Regions from separate parts of the Knoellia tibetensis genome, predicted to be linked through region 2. Evidence: predicted binding sites of a transcription regulator. Region 2 holds the regulator's gene; each other region holds the start of a gene.
The links. The regulator HrcA, encoded in region 2, represses chaperone genes, less so after heat shock. The targets are predictions, from matches to a motif close to TTNGCACTCGNNNNNNNCGAGTGCNAA.
Positions count from the first base shown of each region.

Region 1: the regulator HrcA is predicted to act here: its motif matches at 1,714-1,740, upstream of groES (co-chaperone GroES).
Region 3: the regulator HrcA is predicted to act here: its motif matches at 2,593-2,619, upstream of ACOJV7_RS05365 (Hsp20/alpha crystallin family protein).

Region 1 is NZ_JBMBWF010000001.1:2,504,681-2,510,428, forward strand. It holds gene ACOJV7_RS11745 (SpoIID/LytB domain-containing protein) at 1-784, opposite strand, end outside; gene ACOJV7_RS11750 (GNAT family N-acetyltransferase) at 818-1,630, opposite strand; gene groES (co-chaperone GroES) at 1,898-2,191, shown strand; gene groL (chaperonin GroEL) at 2,338-3,960, shown strand; gene ACOJV7_RS11765 (GH92 family glycosyl hydrolase) at 4,179-5,748, opposite strand, start outside.
Region 2 is NZ_JBMBWF010000001.1:122,924-128,671, forward strand. It holds gene ACOJV7_RS00615 (Gmad2 immunoglobulin-like domain-containing protein) at 1-859, shown strand, start outside; gene ACOJV7_RS00620 (16S rRNA (uracil(1498)-N(3))-methyltransferase) at 874-1,617, opposite strand; gene dnaJ (molecular chaperone DnaJ) at 1,751-2,884, opposite strand; gene hrcA (heat-inducible transcriptional repressor HrcA) at 2,962-3,993, opposite strand; gene ACOJV7_RS00635 (DUF3097 domain-containing protein) at 4,064-4,936, shown strand; gene ACOJV7_RS00640 (DUF4870 domain-containing protein) at 5,178-5,748, shown strand, end outside.
Region 3 is NZ_JBMBWF010000001.1:1,111,678-1,117,425, reverse strand. It holds gene ACOJV7_RS05385 (carbohydrate ABC transporter permease) at 1-92, shown strand, start outside; gene ACOJV7_RS05380 (BadF/BadG/BcrA/BcrD ATPase family protein) at 106-1,059, shown strand; RNA gene ffs (signal recognition particle sRNA small type) at 1,103-1,199, shown strand; gene ACOJV7_RS05370 (DsbA family oxidoreductase) at 1,235-1,951, opposite strand; gene ACOJV7_RS05365 (Hsp20/alpha crystallin family protein) at 2,043-2,552, opposite strand; gene ACOJV7_RS05360 (alpha/beta-hydrolase family protein) at 2,697-3,878, opposite strand; gene ACOJV7_RS05355 (hypothetical protein) at 3,875-4,522, opposite strand; gene ACOJV7_RS05350 (sensor histidine kinase) at 4,688-5,748, shown strand, end outside.

The sequences.
Region 1 (5,748 bases), 2.4 Mb from region 2:
GGGCCTTGAGCGCCTCGACGTGCCACGAGCCGGGCATCTCCGCAGGGACCACGGCCTGGAGGTAGCGGTCGAGCGCGAGATGGTTGACCGTCGCGACCTGGCCCACGCCGGGCCGGTTGTCGATCGTGGCGCGCAGGCCACCGGCATACCGGCGGTCACCGCTCGGGGTGACGAGGGTGAGGACCGAGCTCGCCAGGGAGCCGTCACCGACGAACATGAGGCCCGGCGCCGTCGCGAACCCGCTGCACGACGTCGGGAAGGCCCACCAGCCCGCGGTGCCGGTCGTGTTGGTCCAGTAGCCCTGGACCTGCCACTGGCCGTTGCTGCGCAGGACCCGCCAGGACGTCGCGTCCGCGCGGTTGAGCGCCGCGGTGCAGGTGCCGTCGGTGAGGGTGAGGCCGGTCTCGGCGCGCACGGCGGTTGTCCGGCCGAGCATCTCGGTGAGGCGCACGCGCAGCGTCGGGTTGCCGATCTGGCCGACCGTCGTGTTCGGGTAGTAGAAGGCGAGGATCTCCGCGACCGTGCGCCCCTGCTGGGCCGCGCCGAGGGCACCCCACTGCGACATCCCGCGTCCGTGTCCGAAGCCGCGCCCCGCGAGCGGCACCGCCGGGTCGGCGCTCGTCGACGGCTCCGGCAGGGTCGTCGGCGTCGAGCGCTGGGCGTTCACCGTGATCGGGGTCCGGGAGGTCGAGCCCCCTCCGGGGCCGGCGAACGCGGGGGAGGCCGAGGTGGTCGAGACGAGCAGTGCCGTGAAACCGGCGACGACGAGGTGCGTGGGGCGCATGGTCACCAGAGTGACGTATGACTAGTTCTCTTGTCACCGCTTCCAGACATATGGCGTCGTGGTCGTGACCTTGAGCAGCCCCGAGCGCTCGAGGATCGGGCGGGAGAACTCGGTCGAGTCGCTGTTGATCCACCGCTTGCCGTGGGCGATCGCCGAACGGGCCCGCGCCGCCGTGAGTGCCCGGTAGATCCCGCGGCCCCGCATGTCGGCACGCGTGGCGCCGCCCCACACCCCGGCGAACTCGGTGCCCTCGACCGGTTCGAGCCGACCCGTGCTGACGATCTCGCTGTCTGCCTCGGCCACCCACAGCTCGACGGAGTCGCCGGAACGCATGCGGTCGAGCAGCTCCTCGGTCATGGCCTGGACCGTCTCGTCGTCGTCGCCGAAGATCTCGCCGGCGACCTGCATCATGCGGCGCACGTCCGCCTCGTCGTGGACCTGGCGCACCGCGACGCCCTCGGGCAGGTCGACGTCGAGCGCCAGCAGCCCGGCGTCGCCGATCATCACCGACTCGGGCTCCTCGGGCACGAAGCCGGCGGCCACGAGCGCCTCGTGGAGCCCGGGTGCGTGGTCGTGCCCCCGCGTCTTCCACTCGACCTGGCGGATGGCCCGCTGCGCCCGGTAGTGCTCGAGCGCTCCCTCGACGAGTGCGCGCACCGACTCGGTCGTCGCGGGGCCCTCCTCGGTGGCCAGCGTCGAGTAGGTGATGAAGCCACGGGTCGTCCCGAACGTCGCGAGGAGGAGCGGCCCCAGAGGGGTCACGCTCGACGCGGGGTAGACCTCGCCGTCGCGGCGGAGCTGCGCGTCGTAGGCGGCGAGGAGGGTGGCGGGATCGGGTGTGTCCATGCCCGAACCCTCGCGCTCGCGATGGCGCCGCCGCAACCGCCTTTCGCCACGGCGTCTGCCCTGCGCGAACACGGCCACCAGTTCTGGCACTCGAGTTGACCGAGTGCCAGCGCAGACCTAGATTTGGTGCATTGGCACTCGCCCTCGGTGAGTGCCAGCGCACGGCGGACCGACTCGACCCCCGCGACGGCGAAGCGGACCACCATGCCGGCAGCGCACGAACTGCATTTGTCCACCTTCGACTCATCCCAAAGGGGAGGTCACACAGTGTCGGTTTCCATCAAGCCGCTCGAGGACCGCATCGTCATCAAGTCGCTCGAGGCCGAGCAGACCACGGCGTCCGGTCTCGTCATCCCGGACACCGCGAAGGAGAAGCCCCAGGAGGGCGAGGTCCTCGCGGTCGGCCCCGGTCGCATCGACGACAACGGCAACCGCGTCCCGCTCGACGTCACCGTCGGCGACCGCGTCATCTACAGCAAGTACGGCGGCACCGAGGTCAAGCACGGCGGCCAGGAGTACCTCATCCTGAGCGCCCGCGACATCCTCGCCGTCGTTGGCTGAGTGAGCCCGCGGCTCACCACCTGAACCACCACGTATGCCGTGGGCTCACCTCCCACGGTGCGCCCACGGCATACGCGCATCACCACCACGGCACCGCGGCGGCACGCCTGCTGCCCTGACGGACCACTGACTACCGAAGGACATCCATGGCCAAGGAACTGGAGTTCAACGACTCCGCCCGCAAGGCGCTCGAGCGGGGCGTCGACGCCCTCGCCAACGCGGTCAAGGTGACGCTCGGCCCCAAGGGCCGAAACGTCGTCATCGACAAGAAGTGGGGCGCCCCCACGATCACGAACGACGGCGTCACGATCGCCCGCGAGGTCGAGCTCGAGGACGCCTACGAGAACCTCGGCGCCCAGCTCGCCAAGGAGGTCGCGACCAAGACCAACGACGTCGCCGGTGACGGCACGACGACCGCGACCGTCCTCGCCCAGGCGATGGTCCGCGAGGGCCTGCGCAACGTCACCGCGGGCGCTGCCCCGGCCGGCCTCAAGCGCGGCATGGACAAGGCTGTCGAGGCCGTCTCCGAGCGTCTCCTCGAGACCGCCCGCGACGTCGACGGGAAGGACGAGATCGCCTCCGTCGCCTCGCTGTCCGCACAGGACAAGGAGATCGGCGCGACGATCGCCGACGCGTTCGACAAGGTCGGCAAGGACGGCGTCATCACCGTCGAGGAGTCCTCGACCGCGGCCACCGAGCTCGAGTTCACCGAGGGCATGCAGTTCGACAAGGGCTACATCTCCCCGTACTTCATCAGCGACGCCGAGCGCATGGAGGCCGTCCTCGAGGATGCCTACGTCCTCATCAACCAGGGCAAGATCTCGGCCATCGCCGACGTCCTCCCGGTCCTCGAGAAGGTCGTCCAGGCCGGCAAGCCGCTCGTCATCATCGCCGAGGACGTCGACGGCGAGGCGCTGTCGACGCTCGTCGTCAACAAGATCCGCGGCACCTTCAACGTCGTCGCCGTCAAGGCGCCCGGCTTCGGTGACCGCCGCAAGGCGATGCTCCAGGACATGGCCGTCCTCACCGGTGGCCAGGTCATCGCCGAGGAGGTCGGGCTCAAGCTCGACCAGGCCGACCTCACTGTGCTCGGCCAGGCCCGCCGCGTCGTCGTGACGAAGGACAACACGACGATCATCGACGGTGCCGGCGACGCGACCGAGGTCGAGGGCCGGGTCAACCAGATCAAGGCCGAGATCGAGCGCACCGACTCCGACTGGGACCGCGAGAAGCTCCAGGAGCGCCTCGCCAAGCTCGCCGGTGGCGTCTGCGTCATCAAGGTCGGTGCCCACACCGAGGTCGAGCTCAAGGAGAAGAAGCACCGCATCGAGGACGCCATCTCGGCGACCCGCGCGGCCATCGAGGAGGGCATCGTCGCCGGTGGCGGCTCGGCCCTCATCCAGGCCGTCAAGGTCATCGACGGCCTCGGCCTCGAGGGTGACGAGAAGGTCGGCGCCACGATCGTGCAGAAGGCCGCGGCCGAGCCGCTGCGCTGGATCGCCGAGAACGCGGGCCTCCAGGGCTACGTCGCCGTCGCCAAGGTCTCCGAGCTCGAGGCCGGGCAGGGCCTCAACGCCGCCACGGGCGAGTACGAGGACCTCGTCAAGGCCGGCGTCATCGACCCGGTCAAGGTGACCCGCTCCGCCCTGCGCAACGCCGCCTCGATCGCGTCGATGGTCCTCACCACCGACACCCTCGTCGTCGAGAAGAAGGAGGAGGAGCCTGCCGGCGGCGGTCACAGCCACGGCGGACACGGCCACTCGCACTGAGGCCGAGCCTCCCGCACCACCGCGTGTGCCGCGTGCTCCCGTACAGGGGGAGCACGCGGCATACGCGTCTTCGCACCTCCGGCAGGAACGCGTATGCCGCGTGCCTCCCTCCGGGGACGCACGCGGCATACGCGTTTCTCATCTGCTCCGGTGTCGGGGATCCGGGGCTTGGCCCCGCGGGCTTGGGCCCGGATCCCCGACACCTGAGTGGCCGGTCGTCAGGTGACCGTGACGGTCACCGTGGCCAGGGTGTCGCTGCGGCTGTCGCCGACGAGCACCCGCACCTGGTAGGTCCCGGCCGTGGCCCACGTGTGGGAGCCGCTCAGGGTGGCGGTCCCGTCGGCCGCGACGGTGACGACACCGTCGGTCGTGGCGCTGCCGTCACCCCACGCGATGCGGGCGGTGTAGCCACTCCCGGCGGGGACGCCGCCCGAGACCGTCCCGAGCGTCACGGTCGACGCCGTGCCGGCCTTGGCGGTCGCACCGGTCGCCGGGGCGACCGTAAGCGGCGTGCCGTTGTCGGCGACGGAGAACACGTGGATCCGACCGGCGGTGCGCGGGTCCCCCGTCTGCGTCGGCAGGGTCACCGACTTCACCGTCTTGCCGGCGGGGATCGTCAGCGGCGCGGTCGCGAACAGCTTGAGGTGGCAGCCGTCCGTGCCCGTGCCGTTGAGCCGGGAGGTCATCTCGACCGCGATGGTGTTGCCGAACTTCGCCGAGCCGCACCAGTCTCCGTACTGGATCTTGTATGCCGTGCTCGTCCCGTCCGTGAACGTCACCGTCCCGGTCGTGTCCTGGTCCTTCTGCGTCGCCGTGCCGATGAGGCTCAGCTTCGTCGCGCCCGGGGCCAGCGTCACGGGGAGGGTCTGGCCCGCACCCGTGGCGTTGTCCTTCTCACCGGCCGGGATCGCCGGCATCGAGAACCGCAGGTCGGAGCCCGGGACCGTGAGGAGCCGGCCGGGGGACGCGCCCGCCTCGGCGAGGGCCTGTCGCGAGACGCCGGCCTGGTCGGCGTCGCAAGGGACCTCCTGGCCCGGGTCCCCGATGCACACGAGGTCGAACCCGGAGGCGTAGGACGGCACGACGGCCTGGTGGATCGTCACCCCGCCCTTGCCGCTCGCGCTGCCCTTGGCGTCCTTGACCGTCACGACGGTCTCGTAGTAGCCGGGCTCGGCGTAGGTGTGCTCGCCGCGCACGGAGTAGGATCCGAGCTCGCCGGCGGTGATCGTGCCGGTCGAGGTCTTGCCGTCACCCCACGCGATGGTGGCGGTGTAGGAGTCCGCGCTCGTGCCCTTGCCACCGGAGAAGGTGGCGACGGTGCCGCCGACGGACTGTCCCTCGACGGCCTCGAGCTCGGTCGACGGGCTCACCTTGATGCCGGTGTTCTCCGCGTGCGAGCCGTCGGTGAGGAACTCGACCTCCGACAGGGTCGGCGTCCCGTTGCTCGCCGTGACGACGAGACGGTATGCCGTGTAGGTCCCCGGCGCGGCGACCTTGAACGGGCGCGTCTGCGTCCGCCAGGCGAAGGTCTGGTTGCTCCGGGTGTCGATGACCTCCCAGTTGCCGTTGCGCTGGCCCTCGACCCTCCACGCGGTGGGCTCGCCGGCGGCGGCCCCGTTGGTGAGGGTGTAGAAGGTGGCGCGCTGGCCGATGCCCGAGAGGGCGTAGGTGACGGTGGGCGTCGCCGAGGCGAAGGTCGTCGACGTCGTCGAGCTGTTGTCGAAGAGCGCCGCCGTGTTGGCCGCACCCGGTGCCGTCGCCGTGCCGCGACCCGAACCCGTGGCGTCA
Region 2 (5,748 bases):
GACGCTGCCCGCCACGCCGGCGCCGACGACCTCGGTGCCATCGCCCTCGGCCAGCCCTTCGCCCACCCCGTCGTCATCGTCCTCGGCGTCGCCGTCGGCCTCGCCCTCGGCAACCGGCACCCCGACCGGCACGGGGACGGCGACGCTCGGGATCTACGTCGTGGGCAGCAACGGGGGTGAGCAGGCCCGGCATGGGCTCGTCCGGGAGTTCTCGACGCTGCCCATGCCCGAGAACGCCACCGAGTCGGACCGGGCCACGCTCGCGGTCGTGGAGTCGATCCGGAGCACGGATGAGCAGTCGGACCCCTGGAGCGGAGTGGCCCTCGACAGGCTGGTCGTCGAGCGTGGGCGGATCACGATCGAGCTCACCGGCCCCGGAGGGACCGCACCCGACGCGCGGCGGGCCGAGCTGGCTGTCTCGGCGCTGGTGTGGACGGCGCAGGCGGCCGTTGGTCGCGGCGACCTGCCGGTGACCGTGCGCACGCCGGGTGGGCAGCGCCTCTTCGGACACCTCGACCCTGCACGCGTCTGGACGCGTGCCAGCACGCCACCGGAGTTCCTCTGCGATCTCTGGGTCGACAGCCCGGCCCCGGGCGCGTCGGTGCGAGCCACGCAGCCGGTCGTCGTCCGCGGACAGGCCGTCGCGTTCGAGGCGGCCCTCGAGTGGGACCTCCGGCGCGGGGCGACGGTCGTCAAGGACGGGTTCACCACGGCGTCGATCGGCGCGCCATCACGGGGCACGTTCTCGGTGGACCTGGGCCGGCTCGACGCCGGCACCTACACGTTCCGCGCGTTCACGACGTCGGCCGAGGACGGGTCAGTCTTCGCCGAGCGGTCGGTGACCTTCACGGTCCGCTGACCGACGTGCGGGTGTTAGCGCCAACGCGCAGCGGCACTGAGGACGGCCAGGGCCGCAGGGCCGGCGCTCGACGAGCGCAGCACCGTGTCGCCGAGCCGGACGACGTGGGCACCGGCCGACCTGAAGGCCTCGAGCTCGTCCGGCGAGATCCCGCCCTCCGGGCCGACGACGAGGAGGACGTCGCCCTCCCCGGGCAGCTCGAGCGAGGCGAGCGGCACGTCGGCGTCCTCGTGCAGGACGTATGCCGTGGCGCCCGTCGCGATGCGGTTGGCCAGACCGGCCGTGGTGACGACCGGGGCGAGGTGCGGGCGGCGGGGCCGGCGGGACTGCTTGGTGGCGGCGACGAGGACGGCGTCCCACTTGCGCCACGCCTTCTCGCCGCGGTCGCCACGCCACTGGACGATGCTTCGACCGGCCTGCCACGGGACGACCTCGTCGACGCCGAGCTCGGTCGCGGCCTCGATGGCCTGGTCGTCGCGGTCGCCCTTGGCGAGGGCCTGGACGAGGACGAACCTCGGGGAGGGCTCGGGCGCGGCTGCGACCTCGTCGACCCGCAGCGCGAGCTCGGCCCGGTCGACCGACTCGACGGTGCCCGTGACGACGCGGCCGGCGCCGTCGGCGATGCGGAGCTGCTCGCCGGTCTGCGTCCGGCGAACGGTGGCGGCGTGGCGACCCTCGGCACCGTCGAGCACGACGACGTCGCCGGGTCCGGTGGCGTCGAGCGACCCGGCCGGCACGAGATAGAGCGCGAGGCTCATCGCCCGCTCCCCCTCACGCCGCCTCGCCCACGCGCCACCCCAGCCCCGGCACACCCCGACTTCTTGCGCAGGAGCGACACGGAACGGTTCGAAACGACCCGCAGAGTGTCGCTCCTGCGCAAGAAGTCGGGCATCAGCGGGCCTTGAAGGCGTCGCGCAGCTTGCCGAAGATCGAGCCGTCGGTCGGGTCCGCGATGCGACCGGTGGGCTTCTCCTCGCCGCGCAGGGCGGCGAGGCGTCGGAGCAGGTCCTCCTGCTCCGAGGTGAGCTTGGACGGGGTGGCGACCATGGCGTGGACGATGATGTCGCCGCGACCGGACCCGCGCAGGTGGGTGACGCCGAGACCCCGGAGGCGGATCTGCTCGCCCGACTGGATACCGGGACGCACGTCCAGCTCCTGCTCGCCGTCGAAGGTGTCGAAGGGCACCGTCGCGCCGAGCGCGGCCGCGGTCATCGGCAGCTCGAGCGTGGCGTGCAGGTCGTCGCCCTGGCGCTGGAAGCGCTCGTCGCGGCGGACCGCGACCTCCACGTAGAGGTCACCGGCTGGACCCGCACCGGGACCGACCTCGCCCTCGCCGGCCAGCTGGATGCGCGTGCCGGTGTCGACACCGGCAGGCACGCGGATCGTCAGCGTCCGGCGGGTGCGGACCCGGCCGTCGCCGGAGCACTCGTAGCAGGGCGCCTCGATGACCTGGCCCGTCGCCTGGCAGTTGACGCAGGGGCGCGAGGTCATCACCTGGCCGAGGAAGCTGCGCTGCACGCTCTGGACCTGGCCCTGCCCCTGGCAGACGTCGCAGGTGCGGGTGCCGGTGCCGGGCTGGGTGCCCTCCCCGTGGCAGGTGGAGCAGCCGACGGCGGTGTCGATCGTCAGGTCCTTCTCGGCGCCGAACACGGCGTCGACGAGGTCGAGGTCGAGGCGCACGAGGGCGTCCTGGCCGCGGCTCTGGCGCGAACGCGGACCGCGGCCCTGGGCCGCACCGGCCCCGGCACCGAAGAACGCGTCCATGACGTCGCTGAACGAGAAGCCCTGGCCGAAGCCCGCGGCACCGGCGCCCGAGTAGGGGTCGGCGCCCATGTCGTAGCTGCGCTTCTTCTCCGCGTCGGAGAGCACGTCGTAGGCCTGGGAGACCTTCTTGAACTGCTCCTCGGCCTCGGGGCCGGGGTTGACGTCGGGGTGGAGCTTGCGGGCCGCGCGACGGTAGGCCTTCTTGATGTCGTCGGCAGTCGCGTCACGGGCCACGCCGAGGTCGGCGTAGTAGTCGTTCACTTCGGTGGACGTCCTTCGCTGGGGGCTGTTCGGTTCAGGGGAAGCGGCACAAGGTGCAAGGTCCGGGAGTCACCCGGTCATTCCGCGAGGATGCGGCTGACGTAGGTCGCGACGGCGCGTACGGCCGCCATCGTCGTCGGGTAGTCCATGCGGGTCGGGCCCACGACGCCGAGACCGGCGACGAGGTCGGAGCCCGCGCCATAACCCGAGGTGACGAGCGAGGTCGTCTGCAGGCCGGCATACGGGTTCTCCGCACCGATGCGGACGGCGACGGCCGAGCCCTGCTCGGTCACGGTGCCGAGGAGCTTGAGGAGGACGACGTGCTCCTCAAGGGCCTCGAGGACGGGGCCGATCGAGCTCGGGAAGTCCTCGCCCGCGCGCACGAGGTTGGAGGTGCCGGCCATGACGACCCGCTCCTCGCGCTGCTCGACGAGGACCTCGGTCAGCTCGGCGGCGATGGCGGCGAGGAGGCCGCGCGCGGCGGGGTCGACCTGCGTCGGCAGCTCGCCGAGACCGCCCGCGGCGTCGGCGAGCGTCTTGCCCACGGTGGCGCCGTTGACGTCGGAGCGCAACGAGGCGAGCATCCGCTCGGTCTCGGGGTCCGCCAGGTCCATGCCGGTCTCGAGGACGCGCTGCTCGACCCGGCCCGTCGTCGTGATGAGGACGACGAGCAGGCGCGAGGCGCCGAGCGGGACGAGCTCGATGTGGCGGACCGAGGACCGGGTGAGCGAGGGGTACTGGACGACGGCGACCTGGCGGGTCAGCGACGCGAGCAGCCGGACGGTGCGGTCGACCACGTCGTCGAGGTCGACGGCCCCGTCGAGCAGGGTGCTGATGGCCTTGCGCTCCGGGCCGCTCAGCGGCTTGACCGTGCTGAGCCGGTCGACGAAGAGCCGGTAGCCGGCGTCCGTGGGGATGCGGCCCGCGCTCGTGTGGGGGGCTGCGATGAGGCCCTCCTCCTCGAGGACGGCCATGTCGTTGCGCACGGTCGCGGCGGAGACGCCGAGCGAGTGGCGCTCGAGCAGGGCCTTGGAACCCACTGGCTCGGACGTCTCGACGTAGTCCTGGACGATCGCCCGCAGCACCGCGAGCCGACGGTCCTCACTCACGCGCGACACCTCCTCCCGTTGCTGGCACTCATGCTTGGTGAGTGCCAATTCTACGTCTACCCTCGCGCAGGTGACTGATCGCTACGGCTCGGACGTGCTCGCGGGTGACTGGAAGGCACCGCGTGGGGGCCGCTCCACCCCGCTCGCCGCGGAGAACGGGATCGTCGTCGAGGACGTCGAGACCGGATGGGTCGGCGCCGTCGTCCGCGTCGAGAAGGCCGGCGGCATCCACGTCGTCCACCTCGAGGACCGTCGCGGCCGCACCAAGGCGTTCCCGCTCGGGCCGGGCTTCCACGTCGACGGCCGGCCGGTGACGCTGACGAAGCCCGAGGCCGCGAACAGCGCGCGGCTCGCCGAGGCTCGCCAGGCCGCGTCGCGCACCGCGAGCGGCTCGCGCACGGTCCAGGGCGTCAAGGCCAAGGTCGCGAGCGCCTCGCGGATCTTCGTCGAGGGCACCCACGACGCCGAGCTCGTCGAGAAGGTCTGGGGCCACGACCTGCGTGTCGAGGGCGTCGTTGTCGAGCCGCTCGACGGCGTCGACGATCTCGAGGCCGCGATCCGCGACTTCTCCCCCGGCCCCGGCCGGCGCATGGGCGTCCTCGTCGACCACCTCGTGCCCGGCACCAAGGAGACACGCGTCGTGGAGGCGGCCTCGCGGCTCCAGCCGTTCGCGCCGCACGTCCTCATCGTCGGCCACCCCTACGTCGACGTGTGGCAGTCGGTCCGGCCGGAGCGCCTCGGCATGGCGCAGTGGCCCGTCATCCCCCGCGGCACGTCGTGGAAGCACGGCATCTGCGCCCACCTCGGCTGGCCGCACGACACCCAGGCCGACATCGCCCGCGCGTGGAAGCAGATCCTCGGCACCGTGCGCTCCTACGCCGACCTCGAGCCCTCGCTCCTCGGCCGGGTCGAGGAGCTCATCGACTTCGTCACCGCGCCCTGACGGTCGCCCGACCTCGTGCGTCTGCGGATTCGGCGGTGTTCGCCGCCGTTTCCGCAGACGCGACCAGCGCGGTATGCCGGCTGCGCGCCGTGAGTGGGAACCGCGCGTGGGCCCCGGGCGCGCCTCCCACGGCAGGGTCGCCCCTGACCGCACCCTGAACGCACCCCGAAGTGGGGATCAACGAGCGCTGCGATGGGTTTGACTGGGTGACAGCACCCCGTCCCCTGAAGGAGGACACACCATGAGCACCACTCCGGACCCCGAGTTCCACGGACAGCACCGTCCGGACCCGACCGCCGACCCGTCGGGTGAGCGGCCCGCCTCGCAGGCGCAGGCTCCGCAGGGGCAGGTCCCGCCGCCCCCGCCCTCGTCGCAGGGATCGGCCCCGCCCCCGCCGCCCGGTCACGGCCACTCCCAGCCCACGCCGCAACCGGCCTACCCACAGGGCGGGTACCCGCAGGGCGGCTACCCGCAGACGGGACAGACGCACCCCGGCCAGGCCACGGCATACGGTCAGCAGGTCCTCGACCCGGCGCAGCAGCGGCAGTGGGGCATGTTCGCCCACCTCGTGCCGCTCATCGCCATGGTGCTGAGCGCCGGCCTGCTCGGCTTCGTCGGATCGCTGGTCATCTACGTGCTCTACAAGGACCGAGGCGACTTCGTCCGCCAGCACGCGGCGAACTCGCTCAACATCCAGATCCTCACCGGGATCGTCCTGCTCGTCTCACTGCCGCTCATGCTGGTGCTGGTCGGCTTCCTCACCTACTTCGCCGCGCTCGCCGTGGCGTTCGTGCTCCACATCATCGGGGCAC
Region 3 (5,748 bases), 990 kb from region 2:
GGCTCGTCATCACAACGATCCCGCTCATCGTGCTCTTCCTCTTCGCGACCAAGCAGATCGTGGCGGGGTTGACCGCCGGCATGTCGAAGTGATCGGCTCGCGCCCGTGAGCGAAGACCGGTCGCCCGCCGTCGTCGGCGTGGACGTGGGTGGGTCGGGCCTTCGCCTGCAGTGCGCGTATGCCGGCGAGCCCGGTCCCGTCCTCACCGCACCCGGGGTGCGGATCGGCTCCGAGGGCGTCGACGTCGGGGCCCTCGCGGCCGACGCCGCAGCCGTGTTGACCGAGCAGGGCGTCGAGGACGTGACCGCCGTGTGCTGGTCGCAGCGCGGGCTGCTCTACCTCTCGGACCCGCGCGAGGTCGTGCGGGTCGTGTCGACGACGCTGCGAGCGCAGCGCACGGCGGTCGTCAGCGACGCCGTCGCCTCGCTTGTCGGCGCCCTCGGCGGGGTGCGCCCCGGCGCCGTCGTCGCGGCGGGGACGGGTGCGGTGGCGTTCGGGTCGGACTTCGGGTCCGCCGACACGTCCGTGTGGCGGCTCGTCGACGGCTGGGGCCACGTCCTCGGGGACCGCGGGTCCGCGGCCTGGGTCGGGCTCGAAGGGCTGCGTGCCGGGCTGCGTTTCCACGACGGGCTCCCCGGAGGGTCCGAACGGCTGCTCGTCGCGGGGGAGTCGGCGTTCGGGGCGACCTCGCACTGGCCCCGGCGGCTCATGACCCGGCCCGACGCGCCCGCGGTGCTCGCGTCCTTCGGCCCGCACGTCGCCGAGGCTGCCTCGGCCGACGACCCCGTCGCCGCGGCGATCTGCCGCACGGCGGGCGAGTCCCTCGCCGAGTCGCTGCTCTCGGCGGCCGCCGGCATCGAGTCGCCGGTCCTCGTCGCGACCGGTGGGCTGCTCGCGGCCGAGCCGGTCCGGGCGGCACTCGAGGCAGCGGTGGTGGCCGCCGGGTTCGCGCTCACTGCGGCCGTGGGTGGTGCGCTCGACGGTGCCGTGCACCTGGCCACAGTCCTGGGTGAGACGGGCGCGGTCCCGCGCCACCCGGCATACGTGCACCTCGGCTGACGGGCGAGTTGGAGTCGGCCGCGGGCGGCGGGTTAGACTCGAGCCCGGCACCCCGCGTGGTGGTACCTCACTGAACTCCCCCAGGGCAGGAATGCAGCAAGGGCAGGTGAGCTCTTCCAGGTACGCGGGGTGTCTTCGCGTTCCCGGGGTGGGCCCGGATCGCAAGCAGTTGGGGTCAGGCGCCGCAGGCGCAGCCGCCCTCGCACCCGCCGCAGCCGCCGCGGGCCTCGGGCGCGTTGTGCCGGTCCTCCCAGACGAGCTCGAGAGCGCGGAGCAGTCCGTCGACGGGCTGGGCGCCGGTGACGGCGAACTTCTGGTCGAGGACGTAGGTCGGGACGGCCGTGATGCCGATCTGGTTGGCGGTGGCCTCGTCGGCGCGCACGTCGTAGCCGAAGGCGTCGGAGCCGAGCACCTCGCGCACGTCCTTCTCGCCGAGCCCGCCCTCGACGGCGAGGCGGACGAGGGTGTCGGTGTCGCCGAGCGCGGCGCCCTCGGAGTACCACCCACGCATGACGCGCTCGGTCACCGGCACCTCGAGGCCGCGGGCGCGTGCGAGGTGGAGCACGCGGTGGGCGTCGAAGGAGCTGCCCCCGACCACCTTGTCCCACTGGAAGTCGAGGCCGATCTCCGCGGCGTCGGCGGCCATGGACTCGTGCTGGGCCACCATCTCCTCGCGGGAGCGGCCGTACTTCGCGGCGATGCGGTCGACGTTGGACCCCTCGACGACGGCAGGGGCGTTGCGGTCGAGCTGGTAGCTGTGCCAGACGACCTCGACGTCGCGCGGCTCACCCGGCTCGGCGGCCGCGAGGAACTGCTCCACGGCGAGCTCGAGCCGGCGCCGTCCCACGTGGCAGAACGGGCAGACGAGGTCGAACCAGACATCGATGCGCATGGCCACGACGATACGTCGGAGGCCCGACGGCTCCTGCCGTCGGGCCTCCACGGGGGCCGGGCCGACTGCGTGCCGTCCGGCGCGGTCGGACTCAGGCAGAGGCCGCCTGGGGCGACTCGTCCGAGCCGGCCTGCGACTGTCCGCCCCCGCCGTCGCGGGACTCGATGCGGCGCTGCGAGCCTCCGCCCGAGCCGCCGTGGGAGACGCTGATCCGGCGTGGCTTCGCCTCCTCGGCGACGGGGATGGTGAGGCTGAGGACGCCGTCGCGGTAGTCGGCCTCGATCCGGTCGAGGGCGAGCCCGCGGCCCAGGGAGAGCTGGCGGGCGAAGGTGCCGCTCGGGCGCTCGCGCGACAGCCACTGGGCGTCGTCGGCCTCGGGTGCGTTGCGCTGGGCGCGCACGGTGAGGGTGCGGTCCTCGACGTCGATGTCGATGCTCTCCGGGTCGACACCGGGCAGGTCGATGTGCGCGACGAACGTCTCGCCGGACCGGTAGAGGTCCATCGGCATGACCGCGCCGGCGTTGCCCGAGGCGCTCCCGCGCAGGGTCTCGCCGAAGAGGCGGTCGAGGGTCCGGAACGGGTCGTGGGCGGTGGTGCTCATGGGTCGTGCTCCTTCGATGAACGGGAGGTCCTGCCGGACCTCGGCGGTGGCCTTTCTTGAGTGAGAGCCGCTCAACTTCGTGCTCGTTTCCTGTTGTAACCCCGACTCCGGAGTTCCGTCAAGTGACCTCGGGCCGTGGCGCCCTCAGCACGTCCGGAGGCGCGTCGGCTGGTCGTCGCCGTAGCGGTGGCCGGCCCCGGCGGGCACGGCGAGGGAGGCGACGACATCGGCTGCGGCGTGCACCCCGGAGACCACCGGCAGCCACGGCCGGTCGGTGTCCGAGGGGATGAGGACCAGCGCCGGCCGCGCGTGGACGATGGGGTCGTCGACGTTCGCCGCGACGGTCTCGCGCGGCAGCCCGGTGCGTCCGCCGCCCGGCGTCCCGAGCCAGAAGGTCGAGCACACGGTCTCGCGCAGGTGCGACGCGTCCGCCGCGAGGAGCGCGGCCTGTCCCGCGGTCGCGCCGAGGCTCTCGCCGACGACGTGGAGCTGCGGCCGTCCTGCCTCCGGCAGGGCGTCGACCGCGGCCGTCACCTCGTCGAGCAGCGCGCGGGCCCCGGCGACCGCCCCCTCCCGGTCGAGGAGGAAGGCCATCCAGCTCGGCCGCGTGTCGTACTGCATCGACACCGTCGCCACGTCGGCGCCGAAGCGTCGTTCGAGCCCGGCGACGAACTCGGGGTTGACCCAGCCGGACCCGGTCGGGATCGCGACGACGAGGTGGTCGCGGTCGAGGCCACCTGCAGCCCGGAGCCGGTCGACGGCGATCCGTGCGCGAGCCGCGTCGTCCGCCGAGTCGTCGAGGCCGGCATACGCCCTGACGGCACCGACGCCCGAGGGTGCCAGGAGCACCTGGTCGCTCACGGGTGCCGCCGCCTGCGCGCTCGCCGGCGCGAACGTCGAGACGGCGAGCCCGGTCACGATCGCCGCACCGCGACGGGACCACCGGGTGCGCCGTCGCCACGCGGCTCGCACCCCGAGACCGGCACCGACGAGGAGGGCCGCCGTCCCGAGGGCGGTGAGACCGTCGGTCGTCGACAGCGGCGCCATGCCGATCCGGGCGCGCATCGTGTCCTGCGTCGTCACCGCGAGGAGCCCGACGTATGCCGTGAGCGCACCTCCCAGCGCGACAGCCGCCTGCCGCGCGCGGCCGGTGAGGCGCGGCACGGGTCCGGCCACCCGCCGGACGAGGGGCAGGACGACGAGCAGCGAGAGCACGAGGAGCACGCCGACGGCGACGGGCTGCGCGGGCAGGAGTGACGGGAAGGTCGCGGCGCCGAGGGCCACCGGCACGGCGAGTGCCGTCGACGCGCGGGGGAGGCGGTTCACCGGGCACCACCCGAGGTGCGGCGAGGAGCGCGCCCGGCGGTCCGGCGTCCAGTGGCGAGCCCGACGCCGCCGGCGAGGGCGACTCCGGCTGCGACCGCCGGCGCCACGGTGAGCGGCGACTCCGCCTCGGGCGCGACGTCGCCCTGGCGGACCGAGTTGAGGCGCACGAAGCCGTGGGCGATCTCCGCCCAGGCCCGACAGGTCGCCAGCCCGACCGCGTCCTGACGCACCGAGCACGACGCGGCGAGCTCGGTCCGGAGCCGGTCGTCGACGGCCCGGCGCGCGACGGGAGGCAGGGCGTGACCGGACCGGCCGGCATACCGGAGCAGGTCGTATCCCAGGTCGTGCTGGCGGCAGGCCGCCGTGAACTCCGGCGGCAGCGGCACGGGGGAGGAGCAGTCGCCGGACGGGTCGCCGAGCAGCCCGTCGGTGACGGCCGGCTCGTAGCCGAAGCGGCGAGGAAAGTCCGCCGGGAGTGCGGCGCTCGCGAGCCGGGGCGGCTGCGTGACGAGGGCGGCGAGCCCGCGGGCGGCCGCCGGGTCGGGGGTGGACAGGGACGAGGCAGCGGGCGCGACCAGCAGCCCGACGGCGGTGGCGAGACCGCTGACGACGACGACGCGCAGGGCGAGGGCTCTCGTGGACATGCCGCCCACACTCGGAGCGCAGGGCACTCGCGGTCGTCGCCCTGCGGTGCCGTCCGGGGGTGCGACGACGGGGTGGTGGGTGTGGGTCGGTGATACCCCGGAGTGACCCCCGGTTCACCCCGTCGTATGACGACGCGGCGCTCGCCGCTCCCTAGGGTTGTGCGCATGGTCGGAGGACGAGTGGTGAGGGCCGGCGGGCGTGCGTCCCGCCGGTTCGCCGTGGGTTCGGCGCGCAGGCTGCGCCCCCTCGGCCGGCCGTTGCTTCGTGCCGCTCGGGCCGTGGCGGGTCACAGCGACCTCGCCCTGGGGGTGCTGGCTCTGCTCGTCTTCGCCATCGCGTGGTCGACGATCCGGCCGTGGCACGACGTCCCCGCCTCACTGCTTCCGGTGCTCGCGCTCTGCGAGGTCGTGCCGCTCGTGCTGCTCCGCCGGGCGCCGTTCGTCGGGTGGGCCGTCGCGGCCATCTCGTCGGTGCTGTGGTGGTCCGTCGTCCCGGCGGGTCCCGAGGTGCCGCCGATGCCGTGGCCGGTCGTCCAGTTCCTCGTGCTGCTCGCCACCGTCGTCGCCGTCGGTCTCTGGGGCCGCTGGCGCGAGGTGCCCGTGGTCGTCGCGGCGACCGGAGTCCTGCTCCTCGCGGCAATGCCGGACGGTCTCAAGCCGTGGGCGCTCGGCCAGGCACTCGTCATGGGTGTCGCCCTGCTCGTGCGGTGGCTCGTCATCTCCCGCCGCCAGATCGCGGTTCAGCAGGACGAGGTCGAGACCGAGCGGGCGCGGCGGGCCGTGGTCGAGGAGCGCAGCCGGATCGCGCGCGAGCTCCACGACGTCGTGGCGCACCACATGTCGATGATCGTCGTCCAGGCCCAGAGTGCCCCACTGCGCCACGGTGTCGACGACCCCGCCGTCGCCGCCGAGTTCTTGGCGATCGAGGGCTCCGCGCGGCAGGCCCTCACCGAGGTGCGCTCGGTCCTCGGCGTGCTGCGGGACGAGCAGGGACCGGTCGAGACCGCGCCGCAGCCGGACCTCTCCCGCCTGCCGGCCCTCGTCGAGTCGTCACGAGCGGCCGGTATGCCGCTCACGTCCCGTCTGCGGGTCGACCCCGCCGAGGTGCCCCCGGGGACCGCGCTCGTTCTCTATCGCGTCGCGCAGGAGTCGCTCGCCAACGCTGCCCGGCACGCGCCCGGAGCCGCCGTCGAGCTCACCCTCGAGGAGGACGCCGGCTGGGCGCG